4 regions of the Aromatoleum sp. genome follow, and region 2 is predicted to be linked to each of the others. Evidence: predicted binding sites of a transcription regulator. Region 2 holds the regulator's gene; each other region holds the start of a gene.
The links. The regulator HrcA, encoded in region 2, represses chaperone genes, less so after heat shock. The targets are predictions, from matches to a motif close to TNTTAGCACTCNNNGNCNNNGAGTGCTAANA.
Positions count from the first base shown of each region.

Region 1: a site for HrcA is predicted at 1,012-1,042, ahead of rpoH (RNA polymerase sigma factor RpoH). Genes of this name have one in related genera too.
Region 3: a site for HrcA is predicted at 1,004-1,034, ahead of groES (co-chaperone GroES). Genes of this name have one in related genera too.
Region 4: a site for HrcA is predicted at 1,300-1,330, ahead of V6M37_RS04490 (protein-L-isoaspartate O-methyltransferase family protein). Genes of this name have one in related genera too.

Region 1 is NZ_JAKFEF010000022.1:44,317-46,518, reverse strand. Features, by position in the region: gene V6M37_RS05220 (porin) at 1-606, opposite strand, end outside; gene rpoH (RNA polymerase sigma factor RpoH) at 1,069-1,920, shown strand; gene V6M37_RS05210 (SCO family protein) at 2,200-2,202, opposite strand, start outside.
Region 2 is NZ_JAKFEF010000034.1:36,857-39,058, forward strand. Features, by position in the region: gene hemH (ferrochelatase) at 1-503, opposite strand, end outside; gene hrcA (heat-inducible transcriptional repressor HrcA) at 532-1,560, opposite strand; gene V6M37_RS08855 (NAD kinase) at 1,634-2,202, shown strand, end outside.
Region 3 is NZ_JAKFEF010000061.1:77,252-79,453, forward strand. Features, by position in the region: gene V6M37_RS12690 (lectin-like domain-containing protein) at 1-799, shown strand, start outside; gene groES (co-chaperone GroES) at 1,123-1,413, shown strand; gene groL (chaperonin GroEL) at 1,458-2,202, shown strand, end outside.
Region 4 is NZ_JAKFEF010000018.1:8,568-10,769, forward strand. Features, by position in the region: gene V6M37_RS04485 (efflux RND transporter permease subunit) at 1-1,234, shown strand, start outside; gene V6M37_RS04490 (protein-L-isoaspartate O-methyltransferase family protein) at 1,350-2,003, shown strand; gene V6M37_RS04495 (rhodanese-like domain-containing protein) at 2,077-2,202, shown strand, end outside.

The sequences.
Region 1 (2,202 bases), on a different contig from region 2:
CGGGCCGTTCGAATAGTCGACGCCGACCGCGGCGAGGTCACCCGCCTGGCGGTTGTCTTCCTGGTTCGCTTCGTTGAAGCCGTAGATCGCGTTCACCGTCAGACCGCCCCAGTTCGGCGACTTGTAATTGATCGCGTTGCTGACGCGAGCCGCGGTGCCGGCCACGATGTTCGAGCCGCGGGAATTCGCGAGCACGAACTGCGGGCTGAACGGAACGGTCGGGATGGCGTCGTACTTGGCGGACGTCCAGTAGCCGGGGGAGTACTGGCGGCCGAGACCGATGAAGCCCCAGCTGTTGCCCTGCAGGCCGACGAACTGCTGGCGGCTACGCGAACCGCCGGCGCCGACGCCTTCGTTATCATCGACTTCCAGACCATACTCGAGCGTGAACACCGCTTTCAGGCCGTTGCCGAGGTCTTCGGTGCCGCGGAAACCGAGGCGGGAGCCGGCCAGACCGCCGCTTTCGATACCGGTGAACTTGTTGTCGTCATACTTGCTGTATGCGAAGAACGCATCGACGATGCCATAGACGGTCACGTTCGACTGCGCGAAAACCGGAGCAGAGACCAGGCCGGCGACGGCCAGGGCGATCAGTTTCTTCTGCATTTGTTTCTCCTCTAATTTGAAGCTGAGGCCGTGGCACTGACCGCGGCCAGACTTACCTCTCAAGCGAGAAGTTGCGATGATTGTGCAAAGCCGGCTGCGGGCAACGCAAGTTCGACACGGCCTGAATCGACGGTTTGAGCAAAAGGTGTTGCGCAGGCGCAACAAGGGGCGCGTTTGGCATGGCGGGACGACGTCGTCGTCATTGAAGCCCTTGCATACAAACCTGTTTCTGTGCATTACAAACAAATGAATTTTCAGCGGATTCGCTCGCGCTTCGTCTGCAGGAATGCGTCGGCCGGGTCGCGGAAATCCACGCACTGCGGAAGCCGGGAAGCGCGGCGAACCAGCCCGCTGCGCGCAGGAAACGCGGCGTCCGCACGCCCGCGCGACGGGAACTCGCCGCCCCTTTAGCACTCTCACCGCGCGAGTGCTAAAATCACGAGCCAAGGAGGACCTGAACCCATGAGTCAAGCCCTGTCATTCCCGCTTCCTTCTGCCGTAGGCAGCATCGACCAGTACATCCAGGCGGTGAACCGCATCCCGTTGCTCACCGAGCGCGAGGAAGTGGATCTGGCGACGCGTCTGCGCGACGAGGGTGACGTGGAAGCAGCGCGCAAGCTCGTCATGTCGCACCTGCGGCTGGTCGTCGCGATCGCGCGCGGCTACCTCGGTTACGGACTGCCGCACGCGGACCTGATCCAGGAAGGCAACATCGGCCTGATGAAGGCCGTCAAGCGCTTCGACCCGACGCGCGGCGTGCGGCTGGTGTCGTTCGCGATGCACTGGATCAAGGCCGAGATCCACGAATACATCCTGAAAAACTGGCGCCTCGTGAAGATCGCGACGACGAAGGCGCAGCGCAAGCTGTTCTTCAACCTGCGCGGGCTCAAGCAGGACACCGGCGCGCTGAACCGCGACCAAGTCCAATCGATCGCGCTGCAGCTGGGCGTCAAGCCGGAGGAAGTCGTCGAGATGGAAACGCGCCTTTCCGGCCGCGACATCCAGCTCGAAGGCGGCAGCGACGACGATGACGAGCGCTTCGCGCCGATCGCTTACCTGCCCGACCCGCATGCGGAGCCGTCCGAAGTGCTCGAACAGGCGCAGCTGTCGCGATTGCAGGACGAAGGGCTCAGCGAGGCGCTCGCGAGCCTCGACGACCGCAGCCGCAACATCGTCAAGCGGCGCTGGCTAGCCGAAGGCGACAGCGCGACGCTGCATGAACTCGCCGCCGAATACGGCGTGTCGGCCGAACGGATTCGCCAGATCGAGGCAAAAGCGATGCAGAAGATGCGGGGACTGCTGGTCGCCGCTTGATGCCAGCTTGGCCGCGGCGGCTTTCGCGCCGATCGGTCGCGCTTCATGCCGGATATCGCTTCGCCCGGTCCGACCTACGGTTCGGGTTTCCGCGCGGGCGAGATTCGGCGTAGGTCGGGGTGAGCCGCAGGCGAAGGCCGACGCGAAGCCCCGGACGCCGAGGACGTCGGACATCGCTCCGCCGACCTGCGGCCCGCTACGCTTCGGGCGTGCCCCGGCGCAGGTCGGCATGAGCCGCAGGCGAAGGGCCGCGCGTTTTCGGGTAACGTCGACCGATTCCTA
Region 2 (2,202 bases):
CGCCAATGCGTCAGGCAGGCGGCGACTTCGTCGATGACGCTCGCCGTCGTGCTCGCCGCGTATTGCGGATAAAGCGGTACGACGAGGATGCGCGAGCAAGCGTCCGCCTTCATCCGCCCGAGCACCCGCGGGATCGAGGGCGACCCGTAGCGCATCGCCCAGTCCACCTGCACGTCCCTCGCGCCGTCGTGACCGAGGCAGCCCGCGAGCAGCTTCGCCTGCCGCTCGGTGTGAACCTGCAGCGGCGAGCCGTCATCCATCCAGATGCTCGCGTATTTCTCGGCGGATTTCTTCGGCCGGATGTTCAGGATGATGCCATTGAGGATCGGCCACCAGGCGAGTTTCGGAATCTCGACGACGCGCGGGTCGGAAAGGAATTCCTTGAGGTAAGGTCGTACCGCGGCTGCGGTCGGTGCGGCCGGCGTGCCGAGGTTGACCAACAGGACGCCAGTGCGAGGCGCACCAGTCTCGCCGCGGGCAGGTTCGGGCCAATAACGGGCCATGCGGGTCCTTTGTGGGGCGGTGACGCGGTCAGTGGTTGCTCGACAGCGCGTTCGAAAGCAGGCGGGCGGTGATGTCGACGATCGGAATGACTCTGTCGTAGGCCATCCGCGTCGGTCCGATCACGCCGACGGAGCCGACGACCCTGCCGTTGACCTCGTAACCCGCAGTGATCACGCTGCAGCCGTCGAGCTGCGCGAGGCCGGATTCGTCGCCGATGAAGATCTGCACGCCTTGCGCGCGATTCGAAAGATCGAGCAACTGCATCAGCCCGGTCTTCTGTTCGAAGAGTTTGAACAGCTCCCGCAGTCGGGCCATGTTCGACGACAGATCCTCGACGTCGAGAAGGTTCGTTTCGCCGGACATCACGTAGCGGCTGCTGTCGTCCTGTTCCGCGGCATTGCCTGCCTCGACTGCGGCCGCCATCAGCTCGCTCATGTCGGTGCGCAGCTGCTTCAGCTCGGCCTGGATGCGCACGCGGATGTCGTCGAACCCGAGCCCCGCGAAGTGCTCGGTGAGGTAGCTAGCGGCTTCCGAGAGTTCGGTCGAAGTATAGGCGCGGCGCGTCGTGAGGATGCGGTTCTGCACGTCGCCGGCGGTCGTCACGATGATCAGCAGGATGCGATTCTCGGCCAGGCCGATGAATTCGATCTGGCGGATCTTTATGCTGTCCCGCCGCGGCGAAACGACGACGCCTGCGAACTGGGTGAGCTCGGAAAGCAGGTGCGACGCAGAGTTGAGAAGGCGCTGCGGCTGGTCGGCCTGGAGGTGCCCCTTCAGTTCGCGGACCCGAGCCTGTTCGAGCGGCTGCACCGTCAGCAGCGAGTCGACGAAGAAACGGTAGCCCAGTGCGGTCGGAATTCGTCCGGCCGACGTGTGCGGACTGGTGATGAATCCCATCTCCTCGAGATCGCTCATCACGTTGCGCACCGTCGCGGGCGATAGTTCGAGACCCGAATAGCGCGACAGCGCGCGGGAGCCGACCGGTTGACCCTCCACGATGTAACGTTCGATCAGGGTCTTGAGCAGAATCTGGGAGCGGGGGTCGAGCTGTTTCATGATCGGAGCGGACGGGAGACCCTATTCTAGCGTGTCAGCCAAGCTCTTAGGCGAATGTGGTTTAATCGCCGCCATGAGCAAGAGCTTTCGCACGATTGCGTTGATCGGCAAGTACCAGAGCCCCGACATGGCCGAGGCTGTGCTGCGCATTGCCGGCTTCCTCCGTGAGCATGGTCTCGTTGTGTGGATCGAGCAGGGGACGGCGAGTTCCATCGGAACTGCGGGTGATTTCGCCGTCGCGGGCTACGAGGAGATCGGCGTGGGCGCCGACCTCGCGGTCGTGCTCGGCGGTGACGGGACGATGCTGAACACGGCGCGACGCTTGTCGCAACACGAGGTGCCGCTCGTTGGTATCAACCAGGGGCGGCTCGGTTTTCTGACCGACATCTCGCGCAACGACGCCATCGCGAAGCTCGGCGAAATTCTCGACGGGCGCTACACTGAGGAGTCGCGCGCGATGCTCGACGCGGAAGTGCTGCGCGCCGGTCAAAGAGTTTTCCAGACGCTTGCGCTCAACGATGTCGTCGTCAACAAGGGCGACCTCGGACGCATGATCGAATTCGATCTGTCGATCGACGGCGAATACGTGTATACGCAGCGTTCCGATGGCATGATCCTCGCGACCCCGACCGGATCGACGGC
Region 3 (2,202 bases), on a different contig from region 2:
CGCGCTCGGCGCGTCCTCAGCCGCGTCGGCAATCACGATCACCTTCGATGATTTCTCATCGACCGAAGGACTGCAGCTCAACGGCGCGGCAGCGACCGCGACGGACGCCGCGGGACGGTCGGTCCTGCGCGTCGCCCCGGCAGTGCGAAACCAGGCGGCATCGGTGTTCAGCACGTCGCCGATCACGCTCGCGGACGCGGCGTCGTTCAGTACGAAGTTCCAGTTCAACTTCAACAACCAGATCAATGGCGGCGCCGACGGGCTGGTGTTCGTCGTGCAGACGGTGTCGAACACCGCCGGCGGCAGCGGAGTCGGAATCGGCTATGCGGGGCTCGGAAACAGCGTCGGCGTCGAGTTCGACAACTGGAACAACCCGAGCGTCGACGGCGCCAGCGCGAACCACGTCGGCATCGACCTCGACGGCAGCGTCAACTCGGTCGCGCGCAACGACGACTTGCCGGTCGCACTCGACGGCGGCGGCGACCTGTTCGCGTGGGTCGACTACAACGGCGTGACCGATCTGCTCGAAGTACGGCTCGACGACGTCGACGTCCGCCCGGCGGCGTCGCTGCTGTCGTTTACGACCGACCTCGTCGGCGTCCTCGGCAGCCCGAACGCATTCGTCGGCTTTACCTCCGCGACCGGGTCGGCGGCCGCGAACCACGACGTCATCGCGTGGGAGTTCCGCGACATCTTCGCGCCGGTCGATCAGCCGGGCGACGTGCCCGAGCCGATGTCGCTGCTGCTCGTCGCGATCGGTCTCGTCGGCCTCGGCGCGATGACGCGCCGCCGTCCCTGAGCCGAGGCGCGCGGACGTACCGCTACCGCTCGCGCCCGCGGCGCGACTCGTGTTGCAGCAGAAGGCCTGCGCTGCAGGTTTCGTTTCTCGCGGCGTTTGCGGCGCGCCGCGGTGGCCCGCCCGCCGGGACGCCGGAAGCCGCCGGCGGCCTGGCGCCGCAAATCTCGTTTTCCCGCTCTTGAATTCGGAAGGGGCCGTCCCTATTATTAGCACTCGTTGGCAGTGAGTGCTAACGGCCGGGGGGCAAGTTCTCCCGCCACACTGAAATTCGATGCGGGCTCTGCCCGCGCACACGTTGAATTCGAACAAAAGGAGTGACCTCGATGAAAATTCGTCCCTTGCATGATCGCGTGATCGTCAAGCGCCTCGAAGCCGAGCGCAAGACCGCCAGTGGCATCGTCATCCCCGACTCGGCGGGTGAAAAGCCCGACCAGGGCGAAGTGCTCGCCGTCGGCAACGGCAAGATCCTCGACGACGGCAAGGTGCGCCCGATGGCAGTCAAGGTCGGCGACAAGGTGCTGTTCGGCAAGTATGCCGGCCAGACCGTCAAGGTCGAAGGCGACGAACTGCTCGTCATGCGCGAAGAAGACATCATGGGTGTCGTCGAGGCCTGATCGCCCGGCCCGACCCGTCCAACGAATTCAAGGAGCTATAAAGAATGGCAGCCAAAGAAGTCAAATTCGGTGATTCCGCCCGCGACCGCATGGTCGCCGGCGTCAACATCCTCGCGAACGCGGTCAAGGTCACGCTCGGCCCGAAGGGTCGAAACGTCGTGCTCGAGCGCTCGTTCGGCGCCCCGACGGTGACCAAGGACGGCGTGTCCGTCGCGAAGGAAATCGAACTGAAGGACAAGTTCGAGAACATGGGCGCGCAGATGGTCAAGGAAGTCGCGTCGAAGACCTCCGACATCGCCGGTGACGGCACGACGACCGCGACCGTGCTCGCGCAGTCGATCGTCCGCGAAGGCATGAAGTTCGTCGCCGCCGGCATGAACCCGATGGACCTGAAGCGCGGCATCGACAAGGCCGTGATCGCTGTTACCGAAGAGCTGAAGAGCCTGTCGCGTCCGTGCTCGACGAACAAGGAAATCGCCCAGGTCGGCTCGATCTCGGCGAACTCCGACGCCGACATCGGCGACATCATCGCCCGTGCGATGGACAAGGTCGGCAAGGAAGGCGTGATCACCGTCGAGGACGGCAAGTCGCTGCAGAACGAGCTCGATGTCGTCGAAGGCATGCAGTTCGACCGCGGTTACCTGTCGCCGTACTTCATCAACAACCCGGACAAGCAGGTCGCCGTCCTCGAGAACCCGTTCGTCCTGCTGTTCGACAAGAAGATCTCGAACATCCGTGACCTGCTGCCGGTGCTCGAGCAAGTCGCGAAGGCCGGACGTCCGCTGCTGA
Region 4 (2,202 bases), on a different contig from region 2:
GCTCGACCAGCAACTCGCGCAGACGAACTTCGCGCAGTTCGTCGTCCTCGCGAAACACACCGAGGCGCGGGAGGCGGTGAGGGCGAAGCTGCTGCGCTATTTCGACGAGGCGCCCGACGGCGTGCTCGGCGTCGTCAACCGGCTCGAAAACGGCCCGCCGGTCGGCTTCCCGGTGCAGTATCGCGTCAGCGGCGTCGATTTCGGCGCGATGCGGCGCGTCGCGCACGAGGTCGCCGCGGCGATGCGCGCCCACCCCGAACTGTCGAACGTGCATCTCGACTGGGAGGAACCGTCGAAGCGGGTGCGCCTGAAAATCGACCAGGACAAGGCGCGGCTCCTCGGCCTCAGCAGCGAGGACATCGCGAGCCTGCTGAACACGTCGCTGCAGGGCCTCGCGGTGACGCAGTTCCGCGAGGGCACCGAGACGATCGACGTCGTGCTGCGCGGCGCCGAGTCCGAGCGAGTGCATCTCGGACTGCTGCCCGAGCTCGCGATTCCGGCGCCGAACGGCCGCAGTGTGTCGCTCGCGCAGATCGCGACGCCCGAATACGGCTTCGAGCAAGGGGTGATCTGGCGGCGCAACCGGCTGCCGACGATCACCGTGCGCGCGAATCTGTATGGCGACGTGCAGCCCGCGGTCGTCGTCAACGAACTCGCCGGCCGCATCGCTGAACTGCGCGCGAAGCTCCCGCTCGGTTACCGCATCGAGGTGGGTGGCTCGGTCGAGGAGAGCGCGAAGGGCGGCGGATCGGTCGCAGCGGGCCTGCCGCTGTTCCTGCTCGTCGTGCTCACCGTGCTGATGCTGCAGCTGCGCAGCTTCTCGCACGTATTCATGGTGCTCCTGACCGCGCCGCTCGGACTGATCGGCGTCACCGCATTCCTGCTGCTGTTCGACAAGCCGTTCGGCTTCGTCGCGATGCTCGGCACCATCGCGCTGTCGGGGATGATCATGCGGAACTCGGTGATCCTCGTCGACCAGATCCGCCAGGATCTCGCAGCGGGGCGCGGCGCGTGGGACGCGGTCGTCGAATCGACGGTGCGCCGCTTCCGGCCGATCACGCTGACCGCGGCGGCGGCGATCCTCGCGATGATCCCGCTGTCCCGCAGCGCGTTCTTCGGCCCGATGGCGGTCGCGATCATGGGCGGGCTCGCCGTCGCGACGCTCCTGACGATGCTGTTCCTGCCCGCGCTCTACGCCGCGTGGCACCGCGTCGCGCCGGAGTCGAAACGGTGACGGCGGACGCTCCCCGCCCACCTCCGGACGACCGCAGGTGCGATAGAATGCCGGAGTTTTTCGTTTGTTCGCGCGCTTTATTAGCGCGTGCTAATATTTGCTCAGGAAGCCCAAAATGAATTTCGAACAAGCCCGCTTCAACATGGTCGAGCAGCAGATCCGCCCCTGGGAGGTGCTGGACCAGGACGTGCTCGACCTCCTGATGGCGGTCCGGCGCGAGGAATTCGTTCCCGCCGCGTACAAGACCCTCGCGTTCGCGGACATCGAGATCCCGATCGGCTGCGGGCAGGTCATGCTCAAGCCGGTCGTCGAAGGGAAGATCCTGCAGGCGCTGCAACTGAAGCGCTCGGATACGGCGCTCGAAATCGGTGCCGGCACGGGCTATTTCGCCGCGCTGCTCGCGAGCTGCACCGACTGGGTGCGGACGATCGACATCGAGCCGGAACTCGTCAAGCTCGCCGCCGACAACCTCAACCGTTACGGCGTGCAGAACGTCATCGTCGAGGAAGGTGATGCGGCGACCGGCTGGAGCGAGCGCGCGCCCTATGACGTCATCGTCGTCTCCGGCGGGCTGCCGATGCTGGCGGGGTCGCTGCTGGCGCAGCTGAAGGTCGGCGGCCGCATGTTCGCATTTGTCGGCGAAGCGCCGGTGATGAAGGCGCGGCTCGTGACCCGCGTCGGCGAGGCCGAATACATGAACGAGGACATCTTCGAAACCGTCGTGCCGATGCTGAAGAACGCGCCGCGCCACGACGAATTCCGCTTCTGAGGGACCGACCCTTCGCCGCCGCGTCGCGAGCCGGACGGGCGACGGCAGTCGGAACGCTTGATCGAGGACAGACATGCGCCAGATGACCGTTGCCGAACTTGCCGAGCGGCTTGCCGCGGGCGGTGACAAACCCGTTCTGCTCGACGTGCGCGAGCCGTGGGAATTCGAGCTCTGCCACATCGAAGGCTCGCAACCGATG